Regions from separate parts of the Microbispora bryophytorum genome, predicted to be linked through region 2. Evidence: riboswitches for the same ligand, from Rfam matches in the RefSeq annotation. Region 2 holds a riboswitch; each other region holds the start of a gene.
The links. A riboswitch is a leader RNA that binds a small molecule or an ion and turns the genes downstream of it on or off. The one in region 2 is predicted to bind cyclic di-AMP.
Positions count from the first base shown of each region.

Region 1 (3,741 bases), on a different contig from region 2:
GATCAGCAGGCCGGCCGACTACGTGAACGCGGTGGTGCCGGGCGAGCCTGGAGTGACGGCCGTGCCCGCGCGGGCACTGGCCAACGACGATCCCCAGCTCCTCGATCAGCTCCTGGCCATCCCTCATCTGCATCTGATCGTCGACGGCTACAACGTGACCAAGACCGGTTACCCGTCGCTGACCCTCGCCGACCAGCGGGCCCGGTTGCTGACCGGGCTCGGCGGGCTCGCCGTGCAGACGCGGGCGGAGGTGACGTGCGTGTTCGACGGCGCCGAGCTGAACGGGCCCGTCCAGGTGTCCGCGCCGCGCGGGGTGCGGGTGATGTTCAGCGCGCCGGGGGAGATCGCCGACGACCTCATCCGCACGCTGGTGCGGGCGGAGCCGCCGGGGCGGGCCATCGCCGTGGCCTCCTCCGACCGGGAGGTGGCCGAGTCGGTGCGCCGCATGGGCGCCCGGCCGGTGCCCTCGCTCCTGTTGCTGCGCCGCCTCGGCCGGGGCTGAAACGCCGTACGCGCGCTCCGGACCCGCGCCGTCACGAGGAGTGATGACTGTCGCGAATACCTGCGAATAGGTTGAAGCTTCAAGATCGCCTAGATAGAGTCGCGCCGCAGGTTTCGTCGATCTAAGAGGTTCATCCTCAAGGGGGCTCAGTGCGAGGGCGTGTGCCGGTGGCCGCCGGTCTGGCCGCCGTGATCCTGCTTACGCCGGTGACGGGCGCGCAGGCGGATCCGAAGCCCACGGTCGCGCAGGCCAAGGCGAAGCTGAGCAAGCTCAACGAGCAGGCCGACAAGCTCGTCGACCGCTACAACGCGGCCAACGAGAAGTGGAAGAAGTCGCGGCAGAAGTACCTCGCGATCAACGACGACTACAAGAAGCAGAACACCCGGGTCGAGGCGCTGCGCTCCGGGTTGGTCTCGATGGCCGTCAGCAGCTACCAGGTCGGCGATATGGGCTCGTGGGGCGGTGTCTTCTACAGCTCCAACCCCGACGCCATGCTCAGCGGCCTCGCCACGCTCAACCACATGTCGGCCGAGCGGGCCGGGCGGCTCAGGGAGTACGAGGGCGCCATCAAGGACCTCAAGGACCGCCGCGACCAGAGCAAGGTGGTCTACAAGGAGGCCACCGACGTCAGGGGCGAGCTCGCCGGCGAGAAGGAGAAGGTCGACAAGCTCGTCCGGGAGCAGATGAAGCTCCTGCGCTCGCTCGGGACGTTCAACCCCGGCAACCCCAACAGCGCCGGCGTCGTCTACACCGGGCCGGCGTCCGGCAACGCGCTGTCGGCCCTCCAGTTCGCCTACAAGCAGGTCGGCAAGCCCTACCGTTACGGGGGCACCGGACCGGCCTCCTGGGACTGCTCGGGGCTCGTGCAGGCCGCGTGGGCGGCGGCGGGCGTGACGCTGCCCCGGACCAGCTACGAACAGTGGGCCTGGGGCGCGAGCCGCAGGGTCTCGCTGGACGAGCTCCAGCCGGGCGACCTGCTCTGGCACGCCGGGTACGGGCACGTCGGCATCTACGCCGGCGACGGCAAGGTCGTCCACGCTCCGCAGACCGGCGATGTTGTGAAGATTGTCTCACTCGCCGAGTATCACGCGATCGGAGCCGTGCGCCCCTGAGGGGCTCGACCGGCTCTGTGATCTCTGTGCCTTTTGGGGCTTCTGTGACCCGATTTAGCCGGTGTTGTGGAGATTGTGAGCAGAGTCACAATTAGCGGTTTGCTGTGCGGGGTACGCTGCGCTTTCTTCTCGGCGGCCTTCGTTATCTGATCTTTATCCGGCGGGAGGACTTTGCCGAATGCGGCGGGTCCTGGGTAGCTTCTGGGCCGCGGCGAGCACGCCTCGCCGCGGCGCACCCGGTCCGGCCGGCCGGGTCGCGCAGTCATCCACCGTCATCGGCGCCCTTCATCACCCTCCCCTTCGCGGGATCCTCCGGCGCCGGTGGCCTGCCGAGTCCGTGCAGTCAGGAGGCACGGAGCCGGGGAACCATCGACCTTCACGCGAAGGTCCGGGGTGAATCGGCGCATCGCGCGCCGTAGGGCGACTTCCCCGCCCGAACCCGTCAGCTAACCCGGTAGGCGTGAGCGGAAGACCCGAGGAGAGATCCTGTCTACCACCCCCGCTAGTCTGTCCCGTCTTGCCCGAATTGCCCTTGGTGGTGCTGCTTTGACGGCATCCGTAGGGGCCGCCGGAGTACATCCGGCGGCGGCCGACACGGTGACGGTCACAGTCGTCAAGACGGCCCCAGCCAAGAAGACGGCTACGAAGACGGGCACCGAGAAGAGCGCGGACGCCGCCGCCCGCAAGGCCGCCGCGAAGAAGCGGCAGACCAAGAAGACCACCGCCAAGCGGAAGATCAGCAGGGCCTCGCTCCAGCGGGCCAAGGGCCTGCGCGCGGTGAAGGTCGCGGAAAAGCAGATCGGCGACCCCTACCGCTACGGAGCGACGGGACCGGGCGCGTTCGACTGCTCGGGCCTGGTCCAGTACGCCTGGCGCAGGGCTGGCGTACGGCTGCCGCGCACGACGTGGTCCATTCGCGGCGCGGTCAGGAAGAAGGTGTCCTGGGGTCACTTCGAGCCCGGTGACCTGATCTTCACCAGCGGCGGCGGCCACGTCGGCATGTACGTCGGGCACGGCAAGATGATCCACGCTCCGCACACCGGCACCCGGGTGCGGATCGACAAGCTGGACGCCTATCGGAGGAGCACCTTCGTGGGTGCCGTCCGTCCGGGCGTCTGACGGGCACCGGTCACCAGCCCCCTCGACCGGCGCCGTCCTCGCGGCCCCGTCCACCTCGCCGAGGTGGACGGGGCCGTGGCACGTGCCGGTTAGCATGCACGGCGTGACTGCCACGAGCGGCGTGCCCGTGCCCGTGCCTGTGCCTGTGCCTGTGCCTGTGCCCGTGCCTGTGCCCGTGCCCATGCCTGTGGGCGTGCCCGTGCCCGTGCCTGTGGGCGTGCCGAGCGTGCGCGCCGCGGCCGGTCGGCGCCGGCCCGAAGTTCCGCCCCGCGGGGTCCTTCCCCGCCGCCGGATCGCGGCCGTGGCCGCCGCGCTGGCCGCGCTGCTCGCCGGGTCCGCCGCCGCGGCCCCGCCCGACCCGCTGCTCGCCCCGCGGCTGGACGCCCGGGCCGCCGTGCGGGAGCGACCGGGCATGTGGATCGGCGCCTCCGTCGCCCGCGGCGAGCGCGCCGTCGTCGTGGGGTCGCCCCGGCGGTTGGTCGCCGAGATCGCGGCGCTGGCCGATCGCGCGGGCCGCACGGTCACGAGGGTCTGGGGCGGGTACGGCGGCGCGGTGGTCCTCGTGCCGCGCACCGAGGAGCAGGCCGCCGTGCTGGCCGCGCCGGCGAAGGTGGACGATCTGGCGGCCGTCGCCACCGGCGGCCGCGTGATCGTGCAGCCGGCGGCGTTCGCCCGCCTGTCCGCGACCGGCCGCATGGTCGTCGTGACCCATGAGCTGACGCACGTCGCGACCGCCGGCCCCCCGACGGTGCCGATGTGGCTCAAGGAAGGCTTCGCCGACTACGTGGGCTATCTGGACAGCGGACTGCCGGTCCGCACGATCGCCGCCGAACTCGCCGCCGACGTCGCCGCCGACGGGGCCACCGACGAGGCCGCCGACGGGACCGCGGACGGGGCCGCCGACGGGACCGCCGGGAGGGCGGCGCTGAACGCCCTGCCAGGGCCCGCCGACTTCGCCGCCAGACCCGCGCAGGCGTACGAGGAGGCGTGGCTCGCCTGCCGCTACAT
Region 1 is NZ_JBICTF010000001.1:475,710-479,450, reverse strand. It holds gene ACGFIB_RS02190 (NYN domain-containing protein) at 1-502, shown strand, start outside; gene ACGFIB_RS02185 (C40 family peptidase) at 652-1,614, shown strand; cyclic di-AMP (ydaO/yuaA leader) riboswitch at 1,932-2,086, shown strand; gene ACGFIB_RS02180 (C40 family peptidase) at 2,161-2,733, shown strand; gene ACGFIB_RS02175 (hypothetical protein) at 2,933-3,741, shown strand, end outside.
Region 1: linked by a shared signal. The riboswitch ahead of ACGFIB_RS02180 (C40 family peptidase) and the one ahead of ACGFIB_RS20110 (glycoside hydrolase family 25 protein) in region 2 are both predicted to bind cyclic di-AMP.

Region 2 (3,741 bases):
ATGGGGGCCACGCTCACACTGCCCGGCCTGGCCGGGTTCGTCCTGGCGATCGGCATGGCGGTGGACGCCAACGTGCTGGTCTTCGAACGGGCCAGGGAGGAGTACGGCGCGGCGCCCCGCCGGGGCCTCAAGGCGGCCCTCGACCGGGGCTTCAAGAACGCCTGGAGCGCGATCGCCGACTCCAACATCACCACCCTGCTCGCCGCGGGGCTGCTGTTCTGGCTCGCCTCCGGGCCGGTGAAGGGCTTCGGCGTGACGCTGGCCATCGGCGTGCTCGCCTCGCTGGTCTCGGCGATGCTGATCACCCGGGTGCTCACCGCGGCCCTCATCGACAGGATCGGCCCCCGGGCGTCCGGGATCGGCTCGATCGGCCGGGTCAGGACCTGGCTGACCCGGCGCGACCCGGACCTGATGCGCGGCAGGCGGCTGTGGCTCGCCGTCGCGGCCGGGCTGCTCGTGCTGGCGGGGGCGGGGCTGGTCACCCGCGGCCTGAACTACGGCGTCGAGTTCACCGGCGGCCGGATCGTGGAGTTCGGCACGAGCAAACCCGTCGACGTCGCGGCGGCCAGGCAGGCGGTCGCGGACGCCGGGTTCCCCTCGGCCGTCGTGCAGCAGTCGGACGACGCGATCTCGGTCCGCACCGGGCAGATCAGCGCCGACGACGTGGTCCGCATGGAGGAGGCGCTGGACCGGAGTGTGGGCGAGGTCGCCAAGCAGCGCGACGAGCTCATCGGGCCGAGCCTCGGAGAGGAGCTGCGCCGCAACGCGCTCATCGCGCTCGCCGTCGCGCTCGCGGCGCAGCTCGCCTACCTGGCGTTCCGGTTCCGGTGGACGTTCGGCGCGGCGGCCGTGGCGGCGCTGTTCGTGGACGCGGCCGTCGTCGTCGGAGCGTTCGCCTGGATGGGCAAGCCGATCGACGGGGTGTTCCTGGCCGCGATGCTCACCATCATCGGCTATTCGGTCAACGACAAGGTCGTGCTCTTCGACCGGGTGCGCGAGCTGTGGCCGGTGCGGCGCGGGGAGCCGTTCGTCCGGGTGGTGAACACCGCGATCCTGCAGACCGTGCCGCGCACGGTCAACACCGGGCTCGGTGCGCTGTTCATCCTGGCGGCGCTGGCGGTGTTCGGCGGCGACTCGCTGCGCGACTTCGCCGTCGCCCTGCTGATCGGCATCATCGTGGGGACGCTGTCGTCGTCGTTCGTGGCCGGACCGGCGGCGATCGCGTTGGAGAAGCGCACCACCCAGCCGCCGCCGGTTCCCGCGGTCCCGCGTGCCAGGCCCGCGCGGCGCGACGGTTCCGGCGCGGTGGTCTGACCGGCCCGTACGGCTACGGCCGGCCGAGGGCGCGCAGCTGGGCCGGCGTCAGCGTGGAGACGTTCTGGTCGATGGGCGAGTCGGTGTACTGGTGGATCGCCCAGGACTTCCAGTCGGCGGGCGGCGTGATGTCACCCGGGGCCTTGCTGTAGTGGGCCACCCACAGGGGGTACTGGCCGAGGCCGCGGCCGTACTTGTTGGCGAAGTTCCACCCGCTGTAGAACATCGGCCTGGCGCCGGTCTTGGCCGTCACGTACTCCAGCCAGGTCTTGGCCCACTTGTTGACGTGCTCGACGGACTCGCCGTCGGTGTCCTCCAGGTCGAGGACCATGATGTCGCCGGGCTTGCTCGGCTGCGAGTTCACCACCTTGAGGAAGTGGTTGGCGTCGGCGATGGGGTCGTCGGAGGGATGGCCGTAGTGGTAGGCGCCGCGGACGATGCCCTTCTTGGCCAGCTCCTGCCAGTGCCGGGGGAAGGACGAGTCGACCCAGTCGGTCCCCTCCGTGGCCTTGATGAAGCCGAACTGCGCGCGGCTGTTCATCCAGTCGTGGTCGGCCTCGTAGCCGGAGACGTCCTGGCCGTACGTGTGCGGGTTCGCGTAGGCCGGGGCGGGCAGGGCGACGCCCGCCGTGACGGCGGCCGAGATGGCGAGGGTCGCCGCCGCGAGGGCGGAGCGCAGGCGCCGGCGGGAGGGCCGGCTCCCGGGGGAGAGCCGATGGGTGCACATGACGGGGTTGACTCCTTGCTTCCATGCCGCCTACCGGGTTAGCTGACGGGTTCGGGCAGGAAGTGCCCTACGGGCGCATCTGGGGGCCTGCGCGCCGATTCACCCCGAAGAGAGTGGGTCCCCGGCTCCACATGACGCGGATTCGGCGGCCGCGCGATCACCGCGCGGTCCGGGCAACGACACGGCAACGGATATGGCGCTGAAGTGTGGCCGGGTACCCATGCCGTGTGGCCTAAAGGTACACACATCCCCAGAAAGGTGTAAATAGGACAAAACACGTCTTTACCTGGGCCGATGCCGCCGCGGGCCACCCCGCCAGCCGGGGCGGTCGTACGGGACCAAAGCCTCCGAAGTAAGGACTGTGACTACCAACGGTAAGTAGTCACTCTCTAACGCACCGTGAAATGGTCGTCGCCGAGGGGTCCCGGGAGACCCCGCAACGGTCTCGGAAAGGGTGTCAATGGGAGTCTTCCGTCGTGTCCTCACCGTCCGCGTAGTAGCTCTCACGGCAGGGTGAGAGACATCCCTCGTCACGTGGCGTGCGTCATGGACGGGAACGGCCGGTGGGCCGCACAGCGGTCGCTGCCCCGCACCGAGGGGCATCGGGCGGCGGAGGTCGCCGTGATCGACGTCATCGAGGCGGCCCACACGGCCGGCGTCGAGTGGTTGAGCCTGTACGCCTTCTCCACCGAGAACTGGCGGCGCCCGGCCGCCGAGGTCGACGTCCTGCTGCGACTGGTGCGCCGGGCCGTCCGCAAACACGCCCTGTCACTGCACACACGCGGGATCCGCTGCCGATTCCTCGGGGTCGCCGACCCGCGGATCCCGCCCGCGCTGGCCCGGGACATCGCCGATTTGATGACGCTGACCCGCGACAACCGCCGGATGACGTTGACGGTGGCCTTCGACCACGGCGGCCGCCGCGACATCGTCGAGGCCGCCCGGTCGCTGATCCGCGACGGGGTGCCGGCCGAGCTGGTCACCGAGGAGAGTTTCGCCCGCCGTCTGCCCCACCCCGACATGCCGGAGGTGGACCTGGTCATCCGCACCTCCGGAGAGCAGCGGATCTCCAACTTCATGCTCTGGCAGGTGGCGTACGCCGAATGGGTCTTCCCCCGGGTGCTGTGGCCGGACTTCCGGGCCGGGCACTTCTGGGAATGCCTGGAGGTCTACCGACGGCGCGACCGCCGGTTCGGCGCCGCACAGGCACCGGCCACCACAGGAAAGGGATGTCAATGAGCGACGCCACAGCGGCCGGAACAGACGCCGATCCGCTCGGCCCGGGATCGATGCTCCACCAGTTGACCCGGCAGACGCGCTGGGGGCTGGTGGCGACCCGGGCCATCGTCTTGGAGGCCGCGCACCCGCAGATCGGCGCCGCACTGATCACCAACTCGACCTTCGTCGCGCACCCGTGGCGCCGGCTGCGCAACACCGTGCTCAGCGCACAGCGAATGGTCGACCCCGACGCGCGGGTGCGGCAGCGGGAGGCGGCCCGGCTCAACCGCCTGCACGCGCGCATCACCGGGACCGACGCCGAGGGCCGCCCGTTCAACGCCGCGGATTCCGAGGCGCGCGCCTGGGTGGTGGCGACGCTGTTCGAGTCCACGGTCACGATGTGCCGGTTGAGCGGCGAGTCCCTCGACGGCCCCACCTTGGACCGGCTGTACGCCGAGTTCCAGTCGTTCCTCGCCCTGATG
Region 2 is NZ_JBICTF010000005.1:573,204-576,944, forward strand. It holds gene secD (protein translocase subunit SecD) at 1-1,314, shown strand, start outside; gene ACGFIB_RS20110 (glycoside hydrolase family 25 protein) at 1,328-2,041, opposite strand; cyclic di-AMP (ydaO/yuaA leader) riboswitch at 2,054-2,199, opposite strand; gene uppS (polyprenyl diphosphate synthase) at 2,576-3,280, shown strand; gene ACGFIB_RS20120 (oxygenase MpaB family protein) at 3,277-3,741, shown strand, end outside.

Region 3 (3,741 bases), 240 kb from region 2:
GGGCGTGCTGCGCGTCACGATCACCTCGCTGCGCCGCAAGCTGGGCGAGCCCGCGGTGATCGAGAACGTGCCGGGCCGGGGGTATCGGCTGTGACCCGCGTCCTGTCCTCGTGGCGCAGGCTCGGCCTGCGCATGCGGCTCACCCTGCTGTACGGCGGGCTGTTCTTCCTGGCGGGGTCGGTGCTGCTGTGGTTCACCCAGCTGCTGACCGCGCGGGCGCTCAACCAGCGGTTCGTGGTGGCGGTGGCGTCGAAGGTGACCGGTGCCCCCAGTGTCAACGGCGGTGCCGTGCTGGGGGGCAAGTTGCCCGACAGCGACGTGCTCGCGCAGCGGGTGCGCACCAACGTCGAGCAGGGGGCGGCCGACGCGCTGAGCGACGTGCTCAGGTCGTCGATGATCGTCATGATCCTGGTGGGGGCCGTCGCGGTGGTGCTGGGCTACCTGGTGGCCGACCGCGCGCTGCGCCCGCTGGACCGGGTGACCGAGACCGCGCAGCGGCTGTCGGAGAGCACGCTGCACGAGCGGATCGGGCTGCGCGGGCCGCAGGACGAGATCAAGCGGCTCGCCGACACCTTCGACGCGATGCTCGACCGGCTGCACCGCGTGTTCGACGCGCAGCGCCGGTTCATCGCCAACGCCTCCCACGAGCTGCGCACCCCGCTGGCGGTCAACCGTACGGTCCTGGAGGTGTCGCTGGAGGAACCGGCGGCGTCGGAGGACCTCAAGGCGCTGGCCCGCGCGCTGCTCGGCACCAACGCGAGGTACGAGCGGCTGATCGAGGGCCTGCTCATGCTGGCGCAGTCGGAGCAGGAGCCGACGGCCCGCAAGCCGGTCGACCTGCGGCAGGTCGTCCGTACGGCGATGGAGCAGATCGACCTGCAGCCGCGCCGCAGGAAGGTGGTCGTCCACGAGGACCTGAGCCCGGCGGTCGCGCACGGCGACCCGCTGTTCCTCGAACGCTGCCTGGTCAACCTGCTGGAAAACGCGATCAAGTACAACGTGCGGGACGGGGAGGTCTGGGTCCGGTTGCGGGAGGAGGAGGCCGGGGTGAGCGTGACGGTGGAGAACACCGGGCCCCTGGTCCCGCCGTACGAGGTGGACGACCTGTTCGAGCCGTTCCGCCGGCTCGGCGGCGACCGCGTCCGCTCCGCCCGGGGGTCGGGGCTGGGCCTGTCCATCGTCCGGGCCATCGCCGTGGCGCACGGCGGCGAGGTGGAGGCGCTCGCCCGGCCGGAGGGCGGCCTGGCGGTGACCGTACGACTGCCCGGTCAGCCCGGATCCTCCTGCCGCCGGTGATCACCGGCGGGCCCTTTACCCCCAAGTGCGAGGTCTGCTGCCTACTGCCCGGTAAAATCTGGGTTGTTCTAACTTGACCGGTTTGACCTGGTCTATTACGTTTTAGGCAACTCGGGGGCACTTGCTCATCTCAATGGTCAAGAAGCCCTCCTCAGACCGACGCGACCGGCCGATCCCGGCCGGTCGCCCGGCCGCCGAGTCCGCGTCCGCGCGGAGCCGGGGACCCACCTCTCCTGGGGTGAATCGGCATACGTGCCGTAGGGCGACTTCCAGCCCGAACCCGTCAGCTAACCCGGTAGGCGGCATGGAAGCAAGGGAGTACGCCCCACCATGCACGTCGTCAACACCTGTCTTCGCGCTGCCCTCGCGGGCGGGGTCCTCGCCTCGGCCGTGCTGATCGCCTCACCGGCCGCGCACGCGGACAACCCGGCCACCGGCAAGGGCCCGGCGGTCGCGAAGTCCACGTCCGAGATCGCCTCCACGCTGCCCAGGATCAGCGCGGCCGACGTGCTGACCCTGGCCAGGAGCCAGATCGGGATCAGTGAGAACGCCAAGGGCGGCGGGACCAAGTTCCAGGAGTGGTACATGTCCACGCCCCGCGCCCGCGAGACCCTCGCCCGCGACGGCGGCACACTGAAGGGCTACCTCAACGCGGCCTGGTGCGACATGTTCGTCTCGTGGGTGGGACAGCAGCTCGGCATCGCTCCGGTCATGGGCTCCGACGCCTACACCGTGGAGCACGCACGCTGGTTCGCCGAACACGGCCGCTGGGGCCACACCCCCAAGCCGGGCGCGGTGGTGTTCTTCAACTGGAACGGCAGCAAGGACATCGACGACATCGAGCACGTGGGGTTCGTCGTCAAGGACAACGACGACGGCACTATCCAGACGATCGAGGGCAACACCGGCGACGGCGGCGCCGTCGAGGCCCGTACCCGTCCTACCTGGCAGGTGGCCGGATACGGCTACCCGGTGTATCCCGGGGACACCTCCGCCTCCTCCTGACAGGCGACGCCCGAAGCGCGCCGGTGATCCCGGCGCGCTTCGGGCGTCCCCGCCGAGGGCGCCGGGCCTTGATCACATTGACCTGTGCGGTCGTGAGCTGCGAGCCTGGCGGCATGCACGCGTTCGACGTCCTCGGCGATCCGGTGCGCCGCCGGATCCTGGAACTGCTCGCCGAGGGCGAGCGCTCCGCCGGGGAGATCGGCTCCATCGTGCAGGAGGAGTTCGGGATCTCCCAGCCCGGGGTGTCACAGCACCTGCGCGTGCTGAGGGAGAGCGGCTTCGCGACGGTCCGGGCCGAGGGCACCCGGCGCCTGTACACCGTCGACCTCGCGCCGCTGCGCGAAGTCGACACCTGGCTCGACCACTTCCGCCGCTTCTGGAACCAGCGCCTGGACGCCCTGGGCACCGAACTCGCCCGCGGGAAGCGGGAGCGCCGCCTGCAGGACGACGCCCGTCCGTGATCGCGCGCCACCTGACCCGTGCCGGGCACTCGCCGCTCGCATTCGGCGTCCTCCTCCCCCTGGCTCGGCACCGGAGTGTTCCCCGCCTGCCGCACGGAGCCTGGGGAATGATGCTGGTGTGCTGATCCGTATCGAGGCATCCAACCTGCCAGGGCGGGAATGCGGGCAGACACCCGATTTCCCCGGCTACCGCAACATCCATGTCGGCGTGCAGCGGCGCGGCCGCCGTGACGAACTGCTCGACCTGCATGCGGGAGACGCTTCCTCGGCGGTTTGGAAGCTGAAGGTGACCGCGGCCCGCAGGGAGACCGGATGGGATCTCCGGGGCCCATGTGTGCAGGGCAGGCCGGGCGCCCGGTTTGTGTACCTGTCGTGGGGCACTGTCGATGACGCCGGGGTGTTCGCGATGTTCCGGCGGGCGAAGCTGTCGTTCGACGGCATCCCCGGGGCCGTGATGGACGCCGCAGTGGGCAACGACCTGCTGGTGGCCCGGCTGGGGCTGACCGATTCTCGCGGTCAGCCGCTGTGCGCGGCGGTGCGCCCGCCGCTGGTGGAATGGTCCGCCCCCACCGTCTGACGGCGTGCCGTGCCCCGACAGGCAGTGAGGTCTCCGGTGGAGGACCTTTGGACCAAGAAGAACCTGAACACCGGAGACCTCGACGGCCCGGGTCAGGCGCCGACGTAGGCCGCGAGGTGCTGGCCGGTGAGGGTGGAGCGGGCGGCGACGAGGTCGGCCGGCGTGCCTTCGAAGACGATCCGGCCGCCGTCGTGACCGGCGCCGGGACCCAGATCGATGATCCAGTCGGCGTGTGCCATGACCGCCTGGTGGTGCTCGATCACGATGACCGACTTGCCGGAGTCGACCAGCCGGTCGAGCAGCCCGAGCAGCTGCTCGACGTCGGCCAGGTGGAGGCCGGCGGTCGGCTCGTCGAGGACGTAGACGCCGCCCTTGTCGGCCATGTGGGTGGCCAGCTTGAGC
Region 3 is NZ_JBICTF010000005.1:332,889-336,629, reverse strand. It holds gene ACGFIB_RS18970 (response regulator transcription factor) at 1-94, shown strand, start outside; gene ACGFIB_RS18965 (sensor histidine kinase) at 91-1,296, shown strand; cyclic di-AMP (ydaO/yuaA leader) riboswitch at 1,479-1,612, shown strand; gene ACGFIB_RS18960 (CHAP domain-containing protein) at 1,627-2,301, shown strand; gene ACGFIB_RS18955 (ArsR/SmtB family transcription factor) at 2,415-2,762, shown strand; gene ACGFIB_RS18950 (DUF5990 family protein) at 2,881-3,339, shown strand; gene ACGFIB_RS18945 (ATP-binding cassette domain-containing protein) at 3,432-3,741, opposite strand, start outside.
Region 3: linked by a shared signal. The riboswitch ahead of ACGFIB_RS18960 (CHAP domain-containing protein) and the one ahead of ACGFIB_RS20110 (glycoside hydrolase family 25 protein) in region 2 are both predicted to bind cyclic di-AMP.

Region 4 (3,741 bases), on a different contig from region 2:
ACAGTCACCTTTGCAGCAGCCGACAACCATCGTCAAGATCAGCGATCAATGATCGACAAAGGGGTCAATGACGGTCGATGTGCAGCAACATCCGGGTGTTCCCCAGCGTGTTCGGCTTGACGTGCTCCAGGTCGAGAAACTCCGCGACGCCCTCGTCGTACGACGCGAGCAGTTCCGCGTACACCTCCGGGGAGACGGGGGTGCCCTGGATGGGCCTGAAGCCGTGCCTGGCGAAGAACTCCACCGCGAACGTGAGGCAGAAAACCCGCCGCACGCCGAGGTCCCTGGCGGTCTCGATGAGCGCGCCGACGATCCGGTGGCCGATGCCCCCGCCGCGCGCCGCGGGGTCCACCGCGACGGTCCTGATCTCGGCCAGGTCCTCCCACAGCACGTGCAGCGCGCCGCAGCCGACGACCTGCCCGCCCCTCTCGGCCACCCAGAACTCCTGGACGTCCTCGTACAGCGTGACCGTGCTCTTCTTGAGCAGGCGGGAACCCACACCCGAGTACGCGTCGACGAGGCGCCTGATCGCCCGGACGTCCGGCGTCCTGGCTCGGCGCACCGTCACGGCCGTGGCACTCGATCCACTGGATGTCTGCGCGGCGACCTGCTCCATGACCGGCCAGCCTAGCCGGAGCGCGGCCGATCCCACACGGTCGGCACGGAGCATCCCGAACGAATAACGGTCATTCCCAAACGCCATACCCGACATGAGGTTTGACGGTCCGTAGCCGCCAGGATACGGACGGATGCATGACCGCCGCCCGAGGTGCCATCCGGGTTCGTCCCAGTTTTTCCACCAGCCCAGACCACCCATCGAAACTCACAGATCACTCGAAACGCAGGTGAACAGGGACGTATCACTACCGATCCCGTGACCCGACCGTGATCATTTGGTTGTCAAACGTAGACGAGTTTCGGAGTTCTGGTTGAGCAAGAACTCGCGGTGCACTATCGTCCAGCGACGATGCCGGTCTTCGTGAGCGCTCATGGCGACCGGACGCCGAATCCTCGAAGCACCCAGTGCGAAGGGGAGCCGGGGACCCAACTGCAGGATCAGGATCGGTTCGATCCCGGATCGTCAAGGGGTGAATCCACAAGGTAGGGCTACTCCGGCCCGAACCCGTCAGCTAACCCGGTAGGCGCTCAGCAGTGCCCCGCCGTACGGCCCGTCGCGACGACGGGCCCGCCGCGGGGCACACGTGGGAGAGGAGCTCGGTTGCGCACGCGTGGAGGACGGCAGGCGGGCAGGCACGCTCGCGGCCGACAGTCCGGATCCGGCACGGCCGGTCCGGGTGCCATCCGCCGTCTGGCGTTCGTCGGCGTCGCGATCAGCGCGATCACGTTCGGCGCGCCGGTGGTCAGCGCCACCGCCGACCCCAAGCCGAGCCTCAAGGAACTCACGGCCCAGGTCGAGGACCTCTACACCGAGATCGAGACCCTCAGCGAGCAGTACAACGGCGAGCGCGTGCGCCTGAAGACGGCCGAGCGGTCCGCCGACCTCGCCAAGAAGAACCTCGCCAAGAGCGAGGCCGAGCTCGCGGTCCGCCGGCAGAAGGCGAGCGCCCTCGCGCAGCACTCCTACATGACCAACGGGCTCGGCAACGCGCTGGTGCTCATCGACAGCGACGCCGACCCCCGGCGATACCTGGACCAGGCCTCCACGACGTACGCGCTGGAGCTGCGGGAGAGCCAGGAGGTCGCCGAGGTCACCAAGGCCATGGACGCCGCCGCACGGGCCAGGGAGAGCGCCTCCGCCCGGCAGGCCGAGGTCAAGAAGCTCCTCAGCGGGCTGGACTCGCGACGCGACAAGATCACCAAGCTGATCAAGAAGACCGAGAGCAGCCTCTACCGGCAGGTCTCCCAGACGATCGGCAGCGAGACGCGCAGCAGGACGGCGTTCCCCATCATCGGCGACGGCAAGGCCGCCCAGGCGGCGCGCTGGGCTCTCGGGCAGCAGCTCAAGCCGTACGTGTGGGGCGCCGAGGGCCCCGGCTCCTTCGACTGCTCCGGCCTGGTCATGGCGGCCTACCAGTCCGTCGGCATCAGCCTGCCCCACTACACCGGCAACCAGTGGACGGCCGGCACGCACATCCCCCGTGACCAGCTCCGCCCCGGCGACCTGGTGTTCTTCTACTCCGACCTGCACCACGTCGGCATCTACATCGGCAACGGCTACATGATCCACGCGCCGCGCACGGGAGACGTCGTCCACATCGCGAAGATCGCCGGACGGCCGTTCGCGGGAGCGGTGCGCGTCGCCGACTGAGCCCCCCTCGGCGGCCTGCCGTCGAGAAGGTCAGATGAGGCGGCGGCGTGCCGCCCAGGCGACGGCCTCGATCGCGGTCGCGACGCCGATCCGGTCGCAGATGCACCGCAGCCGGCGCCGCACGGTGCGCCCGCTGACGTCGAGACTGCGGCCCACCCGGTCGGCGGTCACACCCTTGGCCAGCTCCGCGAGGAGAAGCAGATCCTCTTCGGTGAGACCGGCACGCTCAAGGTCCGAGGCGCGACTGTCACCTCGGTAGACGACCTCGGGAATACTCATCGTCCGCCCTCCCCCACGACGATGCTTTCGTCGGCCCACCCTTCAGGGAAGGTAAACGCCTCCACTGAAGGTCGTCAAGGTTCGGAGTGAGAGCACCGGTCGCACACCTCCCGGGCCGCCTCGACAATCCTCCACGTGGAATTCGGCCCAGCGCCGCGCCAGCGGGCCCATGCCGCACCTGGAGACGTACGCGCTCGGCTGGGGCGTGGCGGGCGCCGACGGGCCCGGCTCCGGGACGTCGCGAAGCCGGCTGAGGCCGGACGGCCATGCCGTCCGGCCCGTTCGCGCGCCGGAGATGGGACGCCGCAGATCGGGACTGACCGATCAGACGCGAGCGATCAGGTCTGACCGATCAGGCGTGACCGATCAGCTCGCGCACCCGGTCGCGGCCCACGGCCAGCAGCAGCGTGGGCAGCCGCGGGCCGGTGTCGCTGCCGACGAGCAGCCGGTAGAGCAGGGCGAAGAAGGCGCGCTGCGCGGCCTTCAGCTCCGGCGTGGCCGCCTTCGCGTCCATGTCGAGCCCGGCCTGCACCTTCGGCACGCCGTACACGAGGGTGGTCAGCCCGTCGAGCGACCAGTGCTCGCCGAGGCCCTCCGCCAGCAGGCGCAGCGACTCGCGGTCCTGCGTGCCGAGCGTGTCGAGCAGTTCCTTGTCGGGCGTCTCGCGCACCTGCGTGCGCTCCTCCGCGGGCACGTACGTGTTCACCCAGTGCTGGGCGCGGTCGAGCCGCGGCCGCAACTCGTCCAGCCCGCCGATCTCCGGGTCGAACGCGCGCAGGATGCGCAGCGTCTGCTCCTCGTGCCCGGTGGCGATGTCCACGACCGAGGCGAGCGTCCGGTAGGGCAGCCGCCGCGGCGTCTCCGGCAGGACCCGGGAGGCCGTGCTCGACGCGCGGCGGTAGGCCGACTGGTCGGCCGGCAGCGCCGTGCCGTCCTGTACCTTCCTGGTCAGCGTGTCCCACTCGTCGTACATCCGCTGGATCTCCTGGTCGAAGGAGACCTTGAACGACTGGTTGGGACGGCGGCGGGCGTACAGCCAGCGCAGCAGCGCGGGCTCCATGATCGACAAAGCGTCGGCCGGGGTCGGCACGCCGCCCTTGGAGCTGCTCATCTTGGCCATGCCGCTGATGCCGACGAAGGCGTACATCGGCCCGATCGGCTGCGGGGCGCCGAACACCTCACGGACGATCTGG
Region 4 is NZ_JBICTF010000011.1:3,778-7,518, forward strand. It holds gene ACGFIB_RS30285 (amino-acid N-acetyltransferase) at 65-616, opposite strand; cyclic di-AMP (ydaO/yuaA leader) riboswitch at 992-1,160, shown strand; gene ACGFIB_RS30290 (C40 family peptidase) at 1,220-2,269, shown strand; gene ACGFIB_RS30295 (helix-turn-helix domain-containing protein) at 2,300-2,548, opposite strand; gene lysS (lysine--tRNA ligase) at 2,901-3,741, opposite strand, start outside.
Region 4: linked by a shared signal. The riboswitch ahead of ACGFIB_RS30290 (C40 family peptidase) and the one ahead of ACGFIB_RS20110 (glycoside hydrolase family 25 protein) in region 2 are both predicted to bind cyclic di-AMP.